3 regions of the Streptomyces sp. NPDC018693 genome follow, and region 2 is predicted to be linked to each of the others. Evidence: riboswitches for the same ligand, from Rfam matches in the RefSeq annotation. Region 2 holds a riboswitch; each other region holds the start of a gene.

Region 1 (6,108 bases), on a different contig from region 2:
CCCGTCAGGACCCGGCACAGCGACGGGCGGAGAGGTAAGGACGAGGGCGATGCGAGAGATCTTCGCGGGACTGCCGTGGTGGGTGAAGTGGATCGCGGTGCCGGTCATCGCCCTCGTCGTGTTCGGCGGGCTGATAGCCAGCGTCGTGGGCTTCGTGATCAACCTGCTGTTCAAGCTGCTGGTCTTCGTCGCCCTGGTCGGCGGAGTCATCTACGTGGTACGGAAGTTCACGTCGAGCTCCTCGTCGCGCAGCGACTGGTGAGCGATGCGGGAGCCGGTGATCGGTAACAGCAATCACCGGTTCCCTCGGCCGAGGGAAGTTTTCCGGACAGCCCGGCTGCGAGCGGTGGCAGAGGGCTAGAGTCCGGAACTCGTCGCGGGGACCACCCCGCGAGCGGCGTACACCCCTCCCGTGTTCCCCCGCACGGCCCGCCCCCTCGCGCTTCCGGAGTGACCCTTGGCCACGGTTGACACCGCATCCGCAGAACCGTACGTAGCCCCCATGCGGCCGCGCTCCTCCACACCCCCGCTCCAGCGGCCCCCGAACCTCACCCGCCACGACCAGCCGCACTCCGCGACCACCCTCATCGGTTCCGTACAGCGAGCCATGCGTCTGCTGGAGGCCGTCGCCGACCACCAGTGCGGGGCCCCGGCGAAACAACTGGCCCGTGAGACCGGCCTCGCCCTGCCCACCGCCTACCACCTGCTGCGCACCCTCGTGCACGAGGGCTATCTGCGGCGCGACAAGGGACTCTTCTTCCTCGGCGAGGCAGCCGAGCGGCTGAGCAGCCGAGGAGCCGCGCAGAAACGTCGCAGCACAGTCGTCGACACACTCGCGCACTGGCGGGATTCCCTCGGCGTCCCCGTGTACTACGCCATGTACCGCGACGGTGAGATCGAGGTCATGTGCGTCTCCGACACCCCGGGCAATCCGGCGGTCGAGGAGTGGGCCGACTTCCGTGAGACCGGGCACGCGCACGCCATCGGCCAGTGCCTGCTGTCCCAGCTCGACGAGGACGCCCGCCGCGACCACCTCGCCCGCTACCCCGTGCAGCCGATCACCCCGTACACCGTGCGCGACAACGGCACGCTGCTGCGCCGACTGGAGCGGACGCGGCGGATGGAGCCGGTGATCGAGCGCCAGGAGTACGCGCTGGGCACGGTGTGTGCCGCGATTCCCCTCACCGTGGGCACCACCGCGGCCACGATGGCACTCTCCCTGCCCCTCACCCAGGCCGACCGGCTGCTGCCGGCGGCCCAGCGGCTGCAGAGCGAGATCGGACGTCTGCTGGGGTCACTCGCCCTCTCTATCAGTATCTGAAAACTCACTCCTTGTGATCTGTGATGTACGTTCAGCAAGATTCGGGGCACTGTCAGGGGTACATTCCCGGCCAGTCCACGACACATGACGGGGTAAGGCGATAGGCGATGCGCGAGTCCGTACAGGCGGTACAGGCAGAGGTCATGATGAGCTTTCTCGTGTCCGAGGAGCTGTCATTCCGCATCCCGGTGGAGCTGGGCTACGAGGCCGCGGATCCCTACGCGGTGCGCCTCACCTTCCATCTGCCCGGTGACGCGCCGGTGACCTGGGCCTTCGCGCGTGAGCTGATGATCGACGGGGTGGGGCGGCCGTGCGGCGAGGGCGATGTACGGATCTCGCCCGCCGACGCGGACACGCTCGGCGAGATTCTGATCCGGCTTCAGGTCGGCGGCGACCAGGCGCTGTTCCGTGCTTCGGTGGCGCCCCTGGTTGCGTTCCTCGACCGCACCGACAAGCTGGTGCCGCTCGGCCAGGAGGGAGCCCTCGCCGACTTCGACGCCCACCTCGACGAAGCGCTGGGCCGGATCCTGGCGGAGGAACAGAGCGCCGGCTGAAGCGTTACGGCACCCGTGTGGCGTAACGCTTCAGCGTGGGCAGGGGGGATGCAGGAACGCTTCTCCCCGAGGCTGGGGCTCAGCGACGAAGCCTCCGGGCCTCAGCGCTTGCGCCGCCGTCCGCGGCCGACCCGCGGCGGAGTCGGGCCGTCGCCCGCCAGGGCCGGCGCCCCCGCCGCGGCCTGCCGCTCCGGGCGGTCGGCCGCGACGACGAGGGCGGCCAGCGCCGTGGTGACCGGCACCGAGGCGACCAGACCGATCGAACCCACCAGGGTGCGCACGATCTCCTCCGCCACCAGCTCGCTGTTGGCGACCGTGCCCACACTGCTCTGCGCGATCGAGAACAACAGCAGCAACGGCAGCGCGGCACCCGCGTAGGCGAGGACCAGGGTGTTGACCACGGACGCGATGTGGTCGCGGCCGATACGGGTACCGGCCCGGTACAGCCCGCGCCAGCCCATCGTCGGGTTCGCCTCGTGCAGCTCCCAGACCGCAGAGGTCTGGGTGACCGTCACATCGTCGAGGACACCGAGCGAGCCGATGATGATGCCCGCGAGCAGCAGACCGCTCATGTCGATCGACGGGTACAGCCCGTGGATCAGGCCGGTGTTGTCGTCGGTGTTGCCGGTGAGGGCGGCCCAGCTGTTGAACAGCGAGCCGAGAACGCCGATCAGCGACAGGGAGATCAACGTGCCGAGCACCGCCACGGACGTCCGGGCCGACAGGCCGTGGCACAGATACAGCGCGATCAGCATGATGATGCTCGCCCCCACCACCGCCACGATCAGCGGGTTGGAGCCCTGCAGGATCGCGGGCAGGACGAAGAAGTTCAGCACCAGGAAGCTGATGGCCAGCGAGACCAGCGCCATGACGCCCCGCAACCGCCCGACGACCACGACGGCGAGTGCGAAGATGCCGGCGAGGAGCGCCATCGGGAACCGGCGGTTGATGTCGGCCACCGAGTACTGCAGGTCCTCCGGCGCGGCGGGCTCGTAGGCGACCACGACCTTCTGGCCCTCGCTCAGCTGCCGTGACTGGTCCGGCTGCACGATCTCGGTGAACGTACGGCCCTTGTCCGGGCCGGTGTCGACCCTGATGGTCGCCTTCTTGCAGGTGCCGTTCGCCTGCTGCTGGGCGGAGGAGCCCTCGGCGGTGGAGGTGTCCCCGGTCGGGGTGTCCGCGGAGGCGTTGACGGCCTGGCAGCTCACCTTGACGACCTCGGTCACCGTGGCCTGCTGCGTCTGCCGGTCGAAGCCGACGCCGGTGCGCTCGTGCGGCGGGGCACCGCCGGGCCACAGCACCGCGAGCCCGACCAGCACGGCAGCGGCAAAGGGGATCAGGACGGCCGCGATGACCTTGCGCAGATGCTTGGAGACGGGGGCCGCCGGCCCGTGGCTGTGGCTGTGCCCGTGGGAGGGACCGTGCCCGTGGCCGCCGCCGGAACCCGAACCACGCCCGTCGCCGGGACCGCGCCCGTGCCCGCCGTGCCTGTCACCGGAACCGTGCCCGTGCCCGTGCCGGCCATGCTCGTCGCCGTATCCGTGCCCGTGTCCGTCGCCAGGTTCCTGCCCGCGGTCGCCGTACGTATCACCAGGCCCTGGCCCGTGCCCGCCATGTTCGCCGGCGGGACCTCGCCCGTACCCAGCGCGCTCCTCACCAGGGCCGGGTCCGGGACCGCCACGGGAGTCGGCTGGGTCGAACCCGCCGGCTGTCTCTCCCGGTCCTCGGCCGCCATAGCCCCCGTAGCCGCCGTAACCGCCCTCCTGCGGAGGCCCGGAGAAGTACCGGTCACCACCGTGCCCCAGGCGGGGCCCGCGGCCAGGAGCGCTGCCCGGGGCGGGACTCGGGCCGGGGCCGGAGCCGTTGCCACCGGAGTTTCCGGGACCGGGCTCGCGGGGCGGTTCCGGCGGCGGGTACGGGGGACGGTGTGTCGTGGTCACCGACCGATCATCGCAAGAACGACAGAGGCCCACTGTTCACCGCGCCACAAATGACGCTAGCGTGGAGGCACCTTTGCACACGCGGGAGCTCGGAGCACCGGGCTGAGAGGGCGCTGACCTCCGTCTTCGCGATGTTTCACGTGGAACGTCACCGGAATCGAGTGATGCCTCACACGGAACGTCGGCAGACGGTGACCGCTGCGTCGACCGCCGAACCTGTTACCGGGTAATGCCGGCGTAGGGAGTAGGTCTCATGGCCAACAAGGACGCACGCACGCCTGCCTCCGTTCAGGACGAGAAGTCCCAGGAGGCCGGGAAGTCCATCGGCTGGCACAAGGCGTACGTCGAGGGCGCTCGCCCCGACCTTCGGGTGCCGGTCCGGCAGGTGCACCTCACCAACGGGCAGTCGGTCACGCTGTACGACACATCGGGCCCGTACACCGATCCACTCGTCGACACGGACGTCCGCAGGGGCCTGGCACCGCTGCGGGAGAACTGGATCATCGCCCGCGGCGACACCGAGGAGTACGCGGGCCGCCCCGTCCGTCCCGAGGACGACGGGATCAAGCACACCTCGCCGCGCGGCGGTCTGCGCAATCTCGACGCGGTGTTCCCGGGGCGGCCACGGTTGCCGCGTCGCAGCCGTGACGGCCAGGCGGTCACACAGCTGGCGTATGCGCGCCGGGGCGAGATCACGCCGGAGATGGAGTTCGTGGCCATCAGGGAGAACGTTTCTCCCGAGGTGGTGCGTGAGGAGATCGCGGCGGGCCGGGCCGTGCTGCCCGCGAACGTCAACCACCCGGAGATCGAGCCGATGATCATCGGCAAGCGGTTCCTGGTGAAGGTCAACGCGAACATCGGCAACTCGGCGGTGACCTCCTCCATCGAGGAGGAGGTCGAGAAGATGACCTGGGCGACCCGCTGGGGCGCCGACACGGTCATGGACCTGTCCACCGGCCGCAACATCCACACCACCCGCGAGTGGGTGCTGCGCAACTCCCCCGTCCCCATCGGCACGGTGCCGCTCTACCAGGCGCTGGAGAAGGTCGACGGCAGGGCCGAGGAGCTGACCTGGGAGATCTACAAGGACACGGTCATCGAACAGGCCGAGCAGGGCGTGGACTACATGACGGTCCACGCGGGCGTGCGCCTGGCGTACGTACCGCTGACCGCCAACCGCAAGACCGGCATCGTCTCGCGCGGCGGTTCGATCATGGCGGCCTGGTGTCTGGCCCACCACAAGGAGAGCTTCCTCTACGAGAACTTCGAGGAACTCTGCGAGATCCTCGCGGCCTACGACGTCACCTACTCGCTGGGCGACGGCCTGCGCCCCGGTTCGATCGCGGACGCCAACGACGAAGCGCAGTTCGCGGAATTGCGCACGCTCGGGGAACTCAACCGGATCGCGAAGCGTTTCAACGTACAGACCATGATCGAGGGCCCGGGACATGTCCCGATGCACAAGATCAAGGAGAACATCGACCTTCAGCAGGAGATCTGTGATGAAGCTCCGTTCTATACGCTCGGCCCGCTGACGACGGACGTCGCGCCGGCGTACGACCACATCACCTCCGGCATCGGTGCCGCGATGATCGCCTGGTGGGGCACGGCCATGCTCTGCTACGTCACGCCCAAGGAGCACCTGGGCCTGCCCAACCGTGACGACGTCAAGACCGGCGTCATCACCTACAAGATCGCCGCCCACGCGGCCGACCTCGCCAAGGGGCATCCCGGAGCCCAGGAGTGGGACGACGCACTGTCCGACGCCCGCTTCGAGTTCCGCTGGGAGGACCAGTTCAACCTGGCCCTCGACCCGGACACGGCACGGGAGTTCCACGACGAGACACTGCCGGCCGAGCCCGCCAAGACGGCCCACTTCTGCTCGATGTGCGGGCCGAAGTTCTGCTCGATGAAGATCAGCAGAAGCATCACAGAGCAGTTCGGTGGTGGCCCGGACGCCACCCCGGAGGAGATCGAGGCCGGGATGCTGGAGAAGTCGAAGGAGTTCGCGGCCTTGGGCAACCGGGTCTATCTGCCGCTCGCCGACTGACGTTTACGTGAGCGCCGTCCCAGAGGCTTGCGCTTCCTGGGGCGGCGCCTCGGGGTACTGGGCGTCGGCAGGAGTTCGCCACCGCCGCGCACTCGCTGTCGGGCGTGATACGGGATCTTGACTACAGACAGGCGCGGGGGAGACTGGAAACAGGGGTGATCAGCGACTCGGGAGGCTTCTGATGTCGTGGACAGTCCGCGCAACGTCTTATGAGGCGTGTAGTTGCAAGATGAACTGCCGGTG
Region 2 (6,108 bases):
TGCCGTGACAACAAGCTCCCGATCCTCGTCTTCGAGCTTCTGGCCGAGGGCAATATCGCCCGCGCCGTCAAGGGTGAGAAGATCGGCACGCTGGTGGGCGAACACGCCAGTCAGGGCTGATACCCCCGCCGGGGGATGGACAATGTCCTGCCGGTCGGGAAACGTGCAGGAAGAAGACGCGACGCAGCCGGCCGCCGCCCCCCGCAAGGAACCGCAGCCGGGCCTACTCAAGACACGCAGGAGCAAGTGGTGATCGAAGAGACCCTCCTCGAGGCCGAGGAGAAGATGGAGAAGGCCGTCGTGGTCGCCAAGGAGGACTTCGCCGCGATCCGCACCGGCCGTGCGCACCCGGCGATGTTCAACAAGATCGTGGCCGACTACTACGGTGCGCCGACGCCGATCAACCAGATGGCCTCGTTCTCCGTGCCGGAGCCGCGCATGGCGGTCGTGACCCCGTTCGACAAGAGCGCGCTGCGCAACATCGAGCAGGCGATCCGCGACTCCGACCTGGGCGTCAACCCGAGCAACGACGGCAACATCATCCGGGTGGTGTTCCCCGAGCTCACCGAGGAGCGCCGCCGCGAGTACATCAAGGTCGCCAAGGGCAAGGGCGAGGACGCCAAGGTGTCCATCCGCTCCGTGCGCCGCAAGGCCAAGGACGCCATCGACAAGCTGATCAAGGACGGCGAGGTCGGCGAGGACGAGGGCCGCCGTGCGGAGAAGGAGCTCGACGACCTGACGGCGAAGTACGTCGCCCAGGTGGACGAGCTGCTCAAGCACAAGGAAGCGGAGCTGCTCGAGGTCTGATGAACGACTCTTCCTGGGGGGCGCCGCCACAGGCCGGGCAGGCCGGGTACTGGGGGCCCACCGAGCGTGGGCCTGTCCAGGGGTCTGCCCCGGCGGGTCCCGCGTACGATGCGCCTGAGGCGCAGCAGACTCGCCCCATGCCCATCGTGCCCGACGGACCCGCTGTGCCTCGGTACGGCGACGACCAGGATGACGACCGGGGGGCCGCTCGGCTGAGTGGCCCCTTGTTCCGCGACGAGACGCCGCAGCAGCGGCCGTACGACACCCCGTCGGCACAGCCCTCTGCGGCGGTGCCGCAGAATCCGGAGCCCATGCCCGACGTCCCGCAGCCGGCGTCCGCGCCGCAGAAGAAGAGCGCGGGCCGTGACCTCGGCGCGGCCATAGGCGTCGGGGTCGGGCTCGGTGCGGTGATCGTCGCCTCGTTGTTCTTCGTCAAGGCCGTGTTCGTCGGCGTCATCGCGGTCGCCGTGGTCGTCGGCCTGTGGGAGCTGACCAGTCGGCTGCAGGAGCGCAAGGAGATCAGGGCGCCCCTGGTGCCGCTCGCGGTCGGCGGTGCGGCGATGGTCGTCGCCGGCTATGCCCGCGGCGCCGAGGGCGCATGGATCGCCATGGCGCTGACCGCGCTGGCGGTGCTGGTCTGGCGGATGACGGAACCGCCCGAGGGCTACCTCAAGGACGTCACCGCGGGCGTCTTCGCGGCGTTCTACGTGCCCTTCCTGGCCACCTTCGTGGCGCTGATGCTCGCCGCCGACGACGGGCCCTGGCGGGTGCTGACCTTCCTGCTGCTGACGGTCGTCAGCGACACGGGCGCGTACGCCGTCGGCTGGCGCTTCGGCAAGCACAAGCTCGCCCCGCGGATCAGCCCCGGCAAGACCCGCGAGGGACTGCTCGGTGCGGTGTCCTTCGCAATGGTCGTGGGCGCGCTGTGCATGCAGTTCCTGATCGACGACGGCACCTGGTGGCAGGGGCTGCTGCTGGGCCTCGCGGTCGCGGTCAGCGCCACGCTCGGTGACCTCGGCGAGTCCATGATCAAGCGGGACCTCGGCATCAAGGACATGGGCACGCTGCTCCCCGGTCACGGGGGCATCATGGACCGCCTGGACTCGCTGCTGCCGACCGCTCCGGTGGTGTGGCTGCTGCTGGTGATCTTCGTCGGGTCCGGCTGAGCGGTATCGATCCCGAGTGGGCTCTCGTCCTGTGCCTGTGCCTGTGCCTGTGCACGGGGCGGGGGCCCGCCGCTGTGTGCGGGGATGGCCGCTCCGGCGGACAAGTGGGACGATTCACCTGTAAGCCCTCGAAAGGGTTGTCCCAGAGGGAGGGTGACATGTCCGCCTACCACGACGAATTCGACATCGACTGCCGTCCCGAGGACGTCTGGGCCTACGTCGCCGACCCCACCCACCTGCCCGAGTGGCAGAAGAGCGCGGTGTCGGCGGAGCGGCTCGACAACACTCCACTGGGCATCGGGTCCCGGGTGCGCGTGCTCCGGCACGTCGGCCGTCGCGAGATCCCGATGACCATGGAGTACACCCAGTACGACCCACCGCGCGCCTGGGGCATGCGCGGCATCGACGGCCCGGTCAGGGGCCGCTTCCACGGCGAGATCACCCCGATCGGCGACGGCACCCGCTCCCACGTCACCCTGGACCTCGACTTCGAGTCCCACGGCATCGGCAAGGTCCTCGTCCCCCTCGTCGTACGCCCCCAGGTCCGCAAGGAGATGCCGGACAACGAGCGACTCCTCAAGGACCGGCTGGAGCACAGCACTCCGTAGACCCGTCCACATCGACCTGGGGTTGACGGCGAGCAGGTACGCTGGAAGGGCCTGTGGCGTCCTGCCACGGGCCCTTTGGTTCGTCCCCGCCCCAGCGGGGGTTGTCCTGTGAGGTCTCCCGGCTTCGGCACCGCCGAGCCGTGGTCCCCGCACACGCGGGGGTGCGAGGCCCCGTCGTCATGAGGAGTCACCCGACCGTGGCACGCCCCGCCCCCGGAGAACTCACCTTTGTCGCGCCGCGCGGAGCCAAGAAGCCGCCGCGGCATCTCGCTGATCTCACGCCCGCCGAGCGGAAAGCGGTCGTGGCCGAGGTCGGGGAGAAGCCGTTTCGTGCCAAGCAGCTGTCGCAGCACTACTTCGCGCGGTACGCGCACGACCCGGGGGAGTGGACCGACATCCCGGCCGGGTCGCGGGAGAAGCTGCGGGAGGCGTTGTTCCCCGAGCTGATGACTGTCGTACGGCATCTGTCGACGGACCAGGGGACCACCCGCAAGACGCTGTGGCGGCTGTTCGACGGGACGCTCGTCGAGTCGGTGCTGATGCGGTATCCGGACCGGGTGACCATGTGCATCAGCTCGCAGGCGGGGTGCGGGATGAACTGCCCGTTCTGTGCGACCGGGCAGGCCGGGCTGGACCGGAATCTGTCCACCGCGGAGATCGTGCACCAGATCGTCGACGGGATGCGGGCGCTCAGGGACGGGGAGGTGCCGGGCGGGCCGGCGCGGCTGTCCAACATCGTGTTCATGGGCATGGGTGAGCCGCTCGCCAATTACAGGCGTGTGGTCACGGCCATTCGCGCGCTGACCGATACCGCCCCGGACGGGCTCGGGCTGTCGCAGCGCGGCATCACCGTGTCGACGGTCGGCCTGGTGCCCGCCATCCACCGGTTCGCCGACGAGGGCTTCAAGTGCCGGCTCGCGATCTCCCTGCACGCGCCCGACGACGAGCTGCGCGACACCCTCGTCCCCGTCAACACGCGGTGGAAGGTGCGCGAGGTCCTCGACGCGGGCTTCGAGTACGCCGAGAAGTCCGGCCGCCGGCTGTCGATCGAGTACGCGCTGATCCGCGACATCAACGACCAGGCATGGCGGGGCGACCGTCTCGGACGGCTCCTCAAGGGCAGGCCGGTGCACGTCAACCTCATCCCGCTGAACCCGACGCCCGGCTCGAAGTGGACCGCCTCCCGGCCCGAGGACGAGAAGGCGTTCGTCGAGGCGATCGCCGCGCACGGGGTGCCGGTGACCATCCGGGACACCCGCGGGCAGGAGATCGACGGAGCCTGTGGTCAGCTCGCGGCCACCGAGCGGTAATCTGGGCGCGTCAGCGTCCGTACACCTTCACATCTTCATATTCCGACAGGGGAGCGCCACAGCGCTGAGAGTGCGGCGACCAGGCCGCAGACCCTCTGAACCTCGCCCAGGTCATTCTGGGTAGGAAGTTCGGTCACCGCTCAAGCTGTTGCGCCCTGCCCGGGCACCCCTCCAGGGGTCCCGGGCAGGGCCGCGTCTCTTCCTGGTCCACCCCAGGAGGAATCCAGTGCACAAGAAGAGTCTTCTCGCCGCGGCCATGGGCCTCGGCCTCGTCACGCTGTCCGCGTGCGGATCGGCGTCGTCCGACGACACCGGGTCCGCGTCCGGCGGCGGCTCCAAGATCGAGACCGTCACTCTGGTCAGCCACAACTCATGGGCCGTCTCCAAGGAGGTCCTCGCCGACTTCGAGAAGAAGTCCGGCTTCAAGGTCAAGGTGCTCACCGACGGTGACGCCGGGCAGGCCGCCAACAAGGCGATCCTGACCAAGGACAACCCGCAGGGCGATGTCCTCTTCGGCGTCGACAACACACTGCTGTCGCGAGCCCTCGACAACGACCTCTTCCAGCCGTACGAGGCCAAGGGGCTGGACCAGGTCGGCGAGGAGTACCAGCTCGACGCCGGCAAGCACCGGGTCACGCCCGTCGACTTCGGCGACATCTGCGTCAACTACGACAAGAAGTACTTCGCCGATCACAAGCTGGCCCCGCCGGCCGGCTTCGACGACCTGATCAAGCCCGAGTACAAGAACCTCCTGGTCACGGAGAACGCCTCCACCTCCTCGCCCGGCCTCGGCTTCCTGCTCGCCACCGCCGCGAAGTACGGCGACGAGGGCTGGCAGGACTACTGGAAGAAGCTCAAGGACAACGGCGTGAAGGTGGTCGACGGCTGGGAGCAGGCGTACAACGAGGAGTTCTCCGGTTCGGCCGGCGGCAGGGCGGCCGGCGCCGACCGACCCCTCGTCGTGTCGTACGCGTCCTCGCCGCCCGCCGAGGTGATCTTCGGCGACCCGAAGCCGACCACCGCCCCGACGGGCGTGGCGACCGGCACCTGCTTCCGGCAGATCGAGTTCGCGGGGCTGCTGAACAACGCGAAGAACGCCGAGGGCGGCAAGGCGCTGATCGACTTCCTGATCGGCAAGGAGTTCCAGGAGGACATGCCGCTCAACATGTTCGTCTACCCGGTGGCCGAGGGCGCGGCCGTGCCCGCCGAGTTCACCCAGTACGGACCCGCCGCCGAGAACCCCCTGACGATGGACCCGTCGAAGATCGCCGCCGAGCGGGACCAGTGGGTCAAGTCGTGGACCTCGCTCGTACTGAAGTAACGGTCCGCGAGGGCCGTACGAAGGCGTCGGTCCGGTCGGGCGCGGCGCGGCTGGGGCTGATGGTCCTGCCCGTCGCGTTCTTCGGCGTCTTCTTCGCCTATCCCGTCGCCGCGATCGTCGCCCGCGGCCTGAACGTCGACGGCAGCTGGCAGTTCGGGCGGATCGCGAAGGTGCTGGGCGACCCGGGCATCCGGCACGTCCTGTGGTTCACGACCTGGCAGGCGCTCGCGTCCACCGCGCTCACCCTGCTGATCGCGCTGCCGGGCGCGTATGTCTTCGCGCGTCTGGACTTCCCGGGCAAGCAGGTGCTGCGGGCCGTGGTCACCGTGCCGTTCGTGCTGCCGACCGTCGTCGTCGGTACGGCCTTCCTGGCGCTCGTCGGGCGCGGCGGGCTCCTCGACGAGCTGTGGGGTGTACGGCTGGACACCACCGTGTGGGCGATCCTGCTGGCGCATGTCTTCTTCAACTACGCGGTCGTCGTCCGGACCGTCGGCGGGCTGTGGGCGCAGCTCGACCCCCGGCAGGAGGAGGCGGCGCGGATGCTCGGCGCGTCGCCGCTGACGGCCTGGCGGAAGGTGACCCTGCCCGCGCTCGGGCCGGCCGTGGCGGCGGCCGCGCTGATGGTCTTCCTGTTCACCTTCACCTCCTTCGGAGTGGTGCAGATCCTCGGCGGGCCGACCTTCTCCACCCTCGAAGTGGAGATCTACCGGCAGACCTCCGAGATCTTCGACCTGTCCACGGCGGCCGTGCTCACGCTGGTGCAGTTCGCGGCCGTCGGCGCGATCCTCGCCGTGCACGCCTGGACGGTACGGCGGCGGGAGAGCGCCCTGCGGCTGGTGGACGCCTCGGTGACGGCGCGGCGGCCGCGCGGCGGCGGGCAGTGGGCGCTGCTGGCG
Region 3 (6,108 bases), on a different contig from region 2:
GGGGACTGGGCGGCGACCTGCCCCTTGTCGAACTCGGAGTTGATCTCCTCGGCGGAGACCTCCACCGTCAGACCGGCCTCCTCCAGCTCGGCCCTCGCGTCGTCCAGGTCCCTGCCGGTGACGTCGGGGACCTCGACGGGGCTGCCCTTGCTGACGACCAGGGCGACCGCCGAGCCCGCGCGGCGCTCGGTGCCCGGCGCCGGGCTGCTGCTGATCACGGAGCCCCGGATGACCTCGTCACTGAACTCCTCGGTGACCAGACCCGGCTCCAGCCCGTCCGCGGCCAGCACTTCCTTGGCCTTGTCCAGCCGGGAGCCGGTCACATCCGGCACCTTCACGGTCTCGGGCCCGTCGGACACCGTGAGCGTCACCGAGGCGTTGCCGCGGACACGGGCGCCCGGCGCGGGGTCGGTGCTGATGACCCGGCCGCGCTCGACGGTGTCGCTGTACGCGTGCTTGACCTCCACGCCCAGCCCGGCCGCCCTCAGCCGCTCCTCGGCCTCCGCCTCGGTCTGTGTCAGCACCGCCGGGACCTTGGTGAACTGGCCCGCGTTGATGTACCAGACGCCCGCGCCGACCCCCAGCACCAGCAGCACGGCGGTGACGACGGCCAGCAGCCGAGGCCGCACGGCACGGCGGCGCGGCGGCGGGGGCGGGGCGGTGAAACGCGAGGTCCGGTCCAGCGGGTCACCGCCGTCACCGCCGGGCGGCTCCTCGTCGACGGGCAGCGGCCGGGGCACGGTCAGCGCGTGCGGGATCACACTGGTGCGGTCCTCGGCGTTGTCGTGCCCGGCGGAGCGGGCCTGCGGCGGCAGCGCGTCCAGCTGCTCGGCGCTGAGCGCGCCGCGCGCCTCACGCACCCGCGCCAGCAGCGCCACCGCGTCGTGCGGGCGGACGTCCGGGGTGCGGGCGGTGGCCGAGGCGACCAGCTCGTCCAGTTCGTACGCCAGCCCCGGCACGGCGGCCGAGGGCGGCGGCACGTCGTCGTGCAGATGCTTGTAGAGCACGATCGCGGGGGTCTCCCCGGCGTGCGGCTTCTCGCCGGTGAGCATCTCGTAGAGGACGACGCCGCACGCGTACACGTCGGCCCGGGCGTCCGTCGTCCCCTGCTCGATCTGCTCCGGTGCGAGGTAGGAGACGGTGCCGAGGACGGCCCCCGTGGTGTTGGTCACCGAGTCCACGGACCGCACCAGACCGAAGTCGGCGACCTTGACCCGCCCGTCGTCCCCTATGAGCACGTTCTCGGGCTTCATGTCGCGGTGCACGAACCCGGCCCGGTGCGCGGCGCCGAGCGCGGCCAGCACCGGCTCCAGGATGTCCAGAGCGGCCCGCGGCTGCAGCGCGCCCCGCTCACGCAGCACGTCCCGGAGCGTGCACCCCGCGACATACTCCATGGCCAGATAGACGTACGACCCGTCGGTCCCCTGGTCGAAGACCTGCACCACATTCGGATGCGCCAGCCGCGCCACCGACTTCGCCTCGCGGATGAACCGCTCGACGAACGCCCCGTCGACGGCGAGCGAGGGATGCATCACCTTCAGCGCGAGCACACGGTCCAGGCGGGTGTCCACGGCCCGGTAGACCGTGGCCATCCCACCGACCGCGATCCGCGCGTCGACGCGATAACGACCGTCGAGCACCTGCCCGACGAGAGGGTCCTGAAGGGTCGTGTCCACGCAGGCGAGTCTACGAGCCACCACCGACACCCCCACCCCTCCCACCGAACCGGTCCAGGACTGCAGCCGACCTGTGACGTGTACCGCTGCCGCTGTGGGCAGTCGTTCCGCAGGGCGGAACGGGTGGGCACAGCCCACAGCGCAGGGCACCGCTAACAGGCGCTCAGAAGGCCGGCCTCTCAGGGTCCAACCGAGCCAGCCCCTCCGCAGGAGATGACGCCTCGGCGAAGTGACGCCGGGGAATCCGGCCCGCCCGGTACGCGAGCCGACCCGCCTCCACCGCCGAGCGCATCGCGTGAGCCATGAGCACAGGATCCTGCGCCCGCGTCACCGCCGACGCCAGCATCACCCCCGCACACCCCAGCTCCATCGCCAGCGCCGCATCCGACGCCGTACCGGCCCCCGCGTCCAGAATCACCGGCACACGCGCGTGCTCCACGATCAGCTGAAAGTTGTGCGGGTTGCGAATCCCGAGCCCGGACCCGATCGGCGACCCCAGCGGCATGATCGCCGCACACCCCACGTCCTCCAGCTTCCGCGCCAGCACAGGATCGTCGTTCGTGTACGGCAACACCGTGAACCCGTCGTCCACCAGCGTCTCCGCCGCGTCCAGCAGCTCGATCGGATCCGGCAGCAGCGTCCGCTCGTCGGCGATGACCTCCAGCTTCACCACATCGGTCCCGAGTGCCTCCCGGGCCAGCCGCGCGGTGAGCACGGCCTCCCCGGCCGTGAAGCACCCGGCGGTGTTCGGCAGCACCCGGATCCCGAGCCTGTCCAGCACGGACAGCACGGACCCGTGCACCGACGGGTCCACCCGCCGCATCGCCACCGTCGTCAGCTCCGTGCCGGAGGCGACCAGCGCCCGTTCCAGCACCTCCAGGCTCGGGGCACCGCCGGTGCCCATGATCAGGCGGGACGAGAGGGTCGTACCGCCGAGGACAAAGGGATCGTCGGCCATGGTCAGCCTCCTTGGACGGCGGTCAGGACTTCCACCCGGTCGCCCTCGGAGAGGGGCGTGGCGGGCCACTGCGCGCGGGGGACGACGGTTTCGTTGAGGGCGGCGGCCACCCCCGAGGGCGCCGCGGTCAGCTCCCGTACGACGGCGTCGAGCGCCGTCCCCGGGGCGACCTCGCGCCGCTCCCCGTTGACCGAGATGTTCATACGGGCTGCTCCAGGAGGGCGAAACGCTTCGGTGTGAAGGGCCGGGCCACATCGGGCAGTTCACCGGTGGCCAGCACCTGCCCCAGCGCGTCGCCGGTGACCGGCGTGAGCAGCACCCCGTTGCGGTAGTGCCCGGTGGCCAGCAGCAGCCCGTCCAGCTCGGTCGGGCCGAGCAGCGGCGCGTTGTCGGGGGAGCCGGGGCGCAGCCCCGCGCGGGTCTCCGTCAGCGGCAGCTCGGTGATCCCGGGCACCAGCTCGTGCGCGTCCCGCAGCAGCTGGTACACACCACCCGCGGTCACGGTGGTGTCCCAGCCCAGCTCCTCGCTGGTGGCCCCCACGACCAGCTCGCCGTCCTCCCGCGCCACGAGATAGACATGGCTGCCGCGCACCATGGCGCGCACGGTCCGGCTCAGGAACGGCGCGTGCCGCCGCGGCACGGACAGCCGCAGGACCTGCCCCTTCACCGGCCGTACCGGCGGCAGGACGTGGTCCGGGACCCCCGCGAGCCGCCCGCTGAGGCTGCCGGCGGCGAGCACGACCTGCCCGGCGCCCAGTTCGTCACCCGCGCGCGTGACGACGCCCGTGGCCCGCTCCCGTAGGACCGTGAGCCGCTCCGCCCACTGGCGGTGGAGGACCACGCCCGCCCGCTCGCACGCGGCCACCAGTGCCGCCGCCAGCCGTCGCGGGTCGATCTGGTGGTCGCCGTCCACCCGCAGCCCGCCGCGCACACCCGGTGCGAGCATCGGCTCCAGGCGTCGGCACTCCCGCCCGGACAGCCACTCGGAGTCCAGCCCCGACTGCCGTTGCAGGGCGTGCAGTTCGCGCAGATGGGCGCGGTCGTCGGCGTCCAGGGCGACGGACAGTGTGCCGCTCTGCCGGTAGCCGAGGTCCCGGCCGGTGAGGTCGGTCAGCTCGGCCGCGAACTCGGGGTAGCGGCGGGCCGAGGCGAGGTTCAGGCCGAGCAGGGTCTGCTCGCCGTAGTGCAGTTCGGTGACGGCGGCCAGCATCCCGGCCGCCACCTGGGCGGCCCCGCCGCCCGGTTCGGGGTCCACCACGGCGGTGGCGAGCCCGCGTTGGGCGGCCCGCCACGCTGTGACCAGGCCGATGATCCCGCCCCCGATGACAAGGACGTCTGACGTTCGCGTACGCGACATGGGCGTCCAGCCCCTCCCTTCGCCGGCATGACCCGGATCAGGTTCGTACGGTCGGAGGCCGCCAGCCTCCCTCTCAGCCCGGTGCGTCCGGGCTCCCGCGAGTGCTTTACGGTGGCCACCCTAGCCCGTGCCGTTTGCCTCAGTAAGGGACCCTTGGCCCATGGCTCGCTCGCTCGACGGACTGATCCTCGCCCCGGTCGCCGACCAAGCCCCAGGTCAGGTGGGCACCCGCACCCGCTTCGCGTACCACGAGGAGGGCGGCGAGATCTGGGCCGAGTACGCGGGCGGCGACGTCGTGCGCGGGCACCTGGTGGGTACCCGGGAGGGTGACCGGCTCGACTTCCGGTACGTCCAGCTCAAGACCGACGGGACGACGTCCTCCGGGCACTGTGTGTCGACGGTCGTGGAGCTGCCGGACGGGAGGGTGCGCCTGGAGGAGAGCTGGGCGTGGGAGTCCCAGGAGGGCAGCGGCACGAGCGTGGTGGAGCAGGTCGGCTGACTGATAATCAGTCAGTTGACTATGGTGATCGGGTGAGCGAGAAGAGCGCGCAGAGACGCGACGGCGGCAGGTCACCGGCGGCGCGGCAGGTAGTCGTCGTCGGCGCGGGCATGGCCGGGGTGCGGACCGCGGTCGCACTGCGCGAACGGGGCTTCACCGGCACGGTGACCCTGATCGGCGCGGAACCCCATCAGCCCTACGACCGTCCGCCGCTGTCCAAGGCCGTGCTGCTCGGCAAGGCCGAGGGCTCCGCCTTCGACGTGGACTTCGAGGGCCTCGGCGTCGAACTGGTCCTCGGCCGCGAGGTGACCGGGCTGCGCCCCGCCGACCACGAGGTGGACACCGAGGCCGGGCCGGTGCCGTACGACGTCCTCGTCGTCGCGACCGGCGCCGAGCCGATCCGGCTGCCGGGCGCCGAGGGCGTGCCCGGCGTGCACCTGCTGCGCACCCTGGACGACGCCGAGCGGCTGCGGCCCGTGCTCGCCCGACAGCACGACATCGTGGTCGTCGGCGCCGGCTGGATCGGCGCGGAGTTCGCCACCGCCGCGCGCGAGGCCGGCTGCTCGGTCACCGTCGTCGAGGCCGCCGACCGTCCGCTGGCCGGCGCGCTGCCCGCCGAGGTGGCCGCCCCGATGACCGCCTGGTACGCCGACAGCGGCACCGAGCTGCGCACCCACGCGCGCGTGCGGCGCGTCGAGCCCGGCGCGGTGGTCCTCGACGACGGCACCCGGCTGCCCGCCGGCGCGGTCGTGGTCGGCATCGGCGCCCGCCCCGCCACCGCCTGGCTCGTGGGCTCCGGCATCGAGCTGGGCGCCTGGGGCGAGGTCGTCGCCGACGACCGCCTGCGCACCTCCTTGCCCGACGTGTACGCGGTCGGCGACTGCGCCTCCTTCCCCTCGGGCAGGTACGGCGAACGCCTCCTCGTCCACCACTGGGACAACGCCCTCCAGGGCCCGCGCACGGTCGCCGCGAACATCCTCGGCGAACCCACCGGCGAGCCCCCCGCCCGCTACGACCCGGTCCCGTACTTCTGGTCGGAACAGTTCGGCCGCTTCGTGCAGTACGCCGGCCATCACGGTTCGGCCGACACCACCCTGTGGCGCGGCGACCCGACCGGCCCGGCCTGGAGCGTCTGCTGGCTGCGCGACGACCGCCTGGTCGCCCTCCTGGCGGTCGGCCGCCCCCGCGACCTGGCCCAGGGCCGCCGCCTGATCGAGGCGGGCACGCGGATGGACCCCGACCTGCTGACAGACCCGGGGCGCCCTCTGAAGAACGCGACTGCAACCCCCTGAGGGGCGCGGGGCTGTATCGATGTGCGGCTCCACCGCGTGGGCGCGACCAGCCCCGACGCCGCCGCACCCGAAAGGCAACCCGTCGCGCCCAGACCGGCAAACCGCCTACGCTGGACTCCGTGACCGAGATTGACACAAAGATCGACGCTCTCGTCCCCGCCTGGCTCACCCTCCCCGACATCGCGGAAATGCTTGACGTCGAGGTGACGCGTGTGCGGCAGCTGGTCAAGGAGGGCCAGCTCATCGCCGTACGCCGGGGCGAGAACCGCGCGCTGCACGTCCCCGCCGCCTTCATCGACGGGGACAAGGTCGTCAAGGGCCTGACC

What was found. A riboswitch is a leader RNA that binds a small molecule or an ion and turns the genes downstream of it on or off. The one in region 2 is predicted to bind thiamine pyrophosphate.
Region 1: linked by a shared signal. The riboswitch ahead of thiC (phosphomethylpyrimidine synthase ThiC) and the one ahead of ACH5AC_RS26635 (thiamine ABC transporter substrate binding subunit) in region 2 are both predicted to bind thiamine pyrophosphate.
Region 3: linked by a shared signal. The riboswitch ahead of thiO (glycine oxidase ThiO) and the one ahead of ACH5AC_RS26635 (thiamine ABC transporter substrate binding subunit) in region 2 are both predicted to bind thiamine pyrophosphate.

What each region holds. Positions count from the first base shown of each region.
Region 1 covers NZ_JBIRZZ010000002.1:225,378-231,485, reverse strand. The annotation lists gene ACH5AC_RS05360 (DUF5326 family protein) at 50-262, shown strand; gene ACH5AC_RS05355 (IclR family transcriptional regulator) at 608-1,321, shown strand; gene ACH5AC_RS05350 (SsgA family sporulation/cell division regulator) at 1,429-1,875, shown strand; gene ACH5AC_RS05345 (YibE/F family protein) at 1,977-3,815, opposite strand; TPP riboswitch at 3,887-4,076, shown strand; gene thiC (phosphomethylpyrimidine synthase ThiC) at 4,069-5,865, shown strand; gene ACH5AC_RS05335 (DUF1326 domain-containing protein) at 6,047-6,108, shown strand, end outside.
Region 2 covers NZ_JBIRZZ010000011.1:124,195-130,302, reverse strand. The annotation lists gene pyrH (UMP kinase) at 1-120, shown strand, start outside; gene frr (ribosome recycling factor) at 250-807, shown strand; gene ACH5AC_RS26650 (phosphatidate cytidylyltransferase) at 807-1,973, shown strand; gene ACH5AC_RS26645 (SRPBCC family protein) at 2,132-2,581, shown strand; gene rlmN (23S rRNA (adenine(2503)-C(2))-methyltransferase RlmN) at 2,779-3,891, shown strand; TPP riboswitch at 3,929-4,036, shown strand; gene ACH5AC_RS26635 (thiamine ABC transporter substrate binding subunit) at 4,148-5,212, shown strand; gene ACH5AC_RS26630 (ABC transporter permease) at 5,188-6,108, shown strand, end outside.
Region 3 covers NZ_JBIRZZ010000007.1:19,697-25,804, forward strand. The annotation lists gene pknB (Stk1 family PASTA domain-containing Ser/Thr kinase) at 1-1,676, opposite strand, end outside; gene ACH5AC_RS19590 (thiazole synthase) at 1,840-2,634, opposite strand; gene thiS (sulfur carrier protein ThiS) at 2,637-2,837, opposite strand; gene thiO (glycine oxidase ThiO) at 2,834-3,991, opposite strand; TPP riboswitch at 3,989-4,100, opposite strand; gene ACH5AC_RS19605 (hypothetical protein) at 4,152-4,490, shown strand; gene ACH5AC_RS19610 (NAD(P)/FAD-dependent oxidoreductase) at 4,523-5,782, shown strand; gene ACH5AC_RS19615 (Rv2175c family DNA-binding protein) at 5,902-6,108, shown strand, end outside.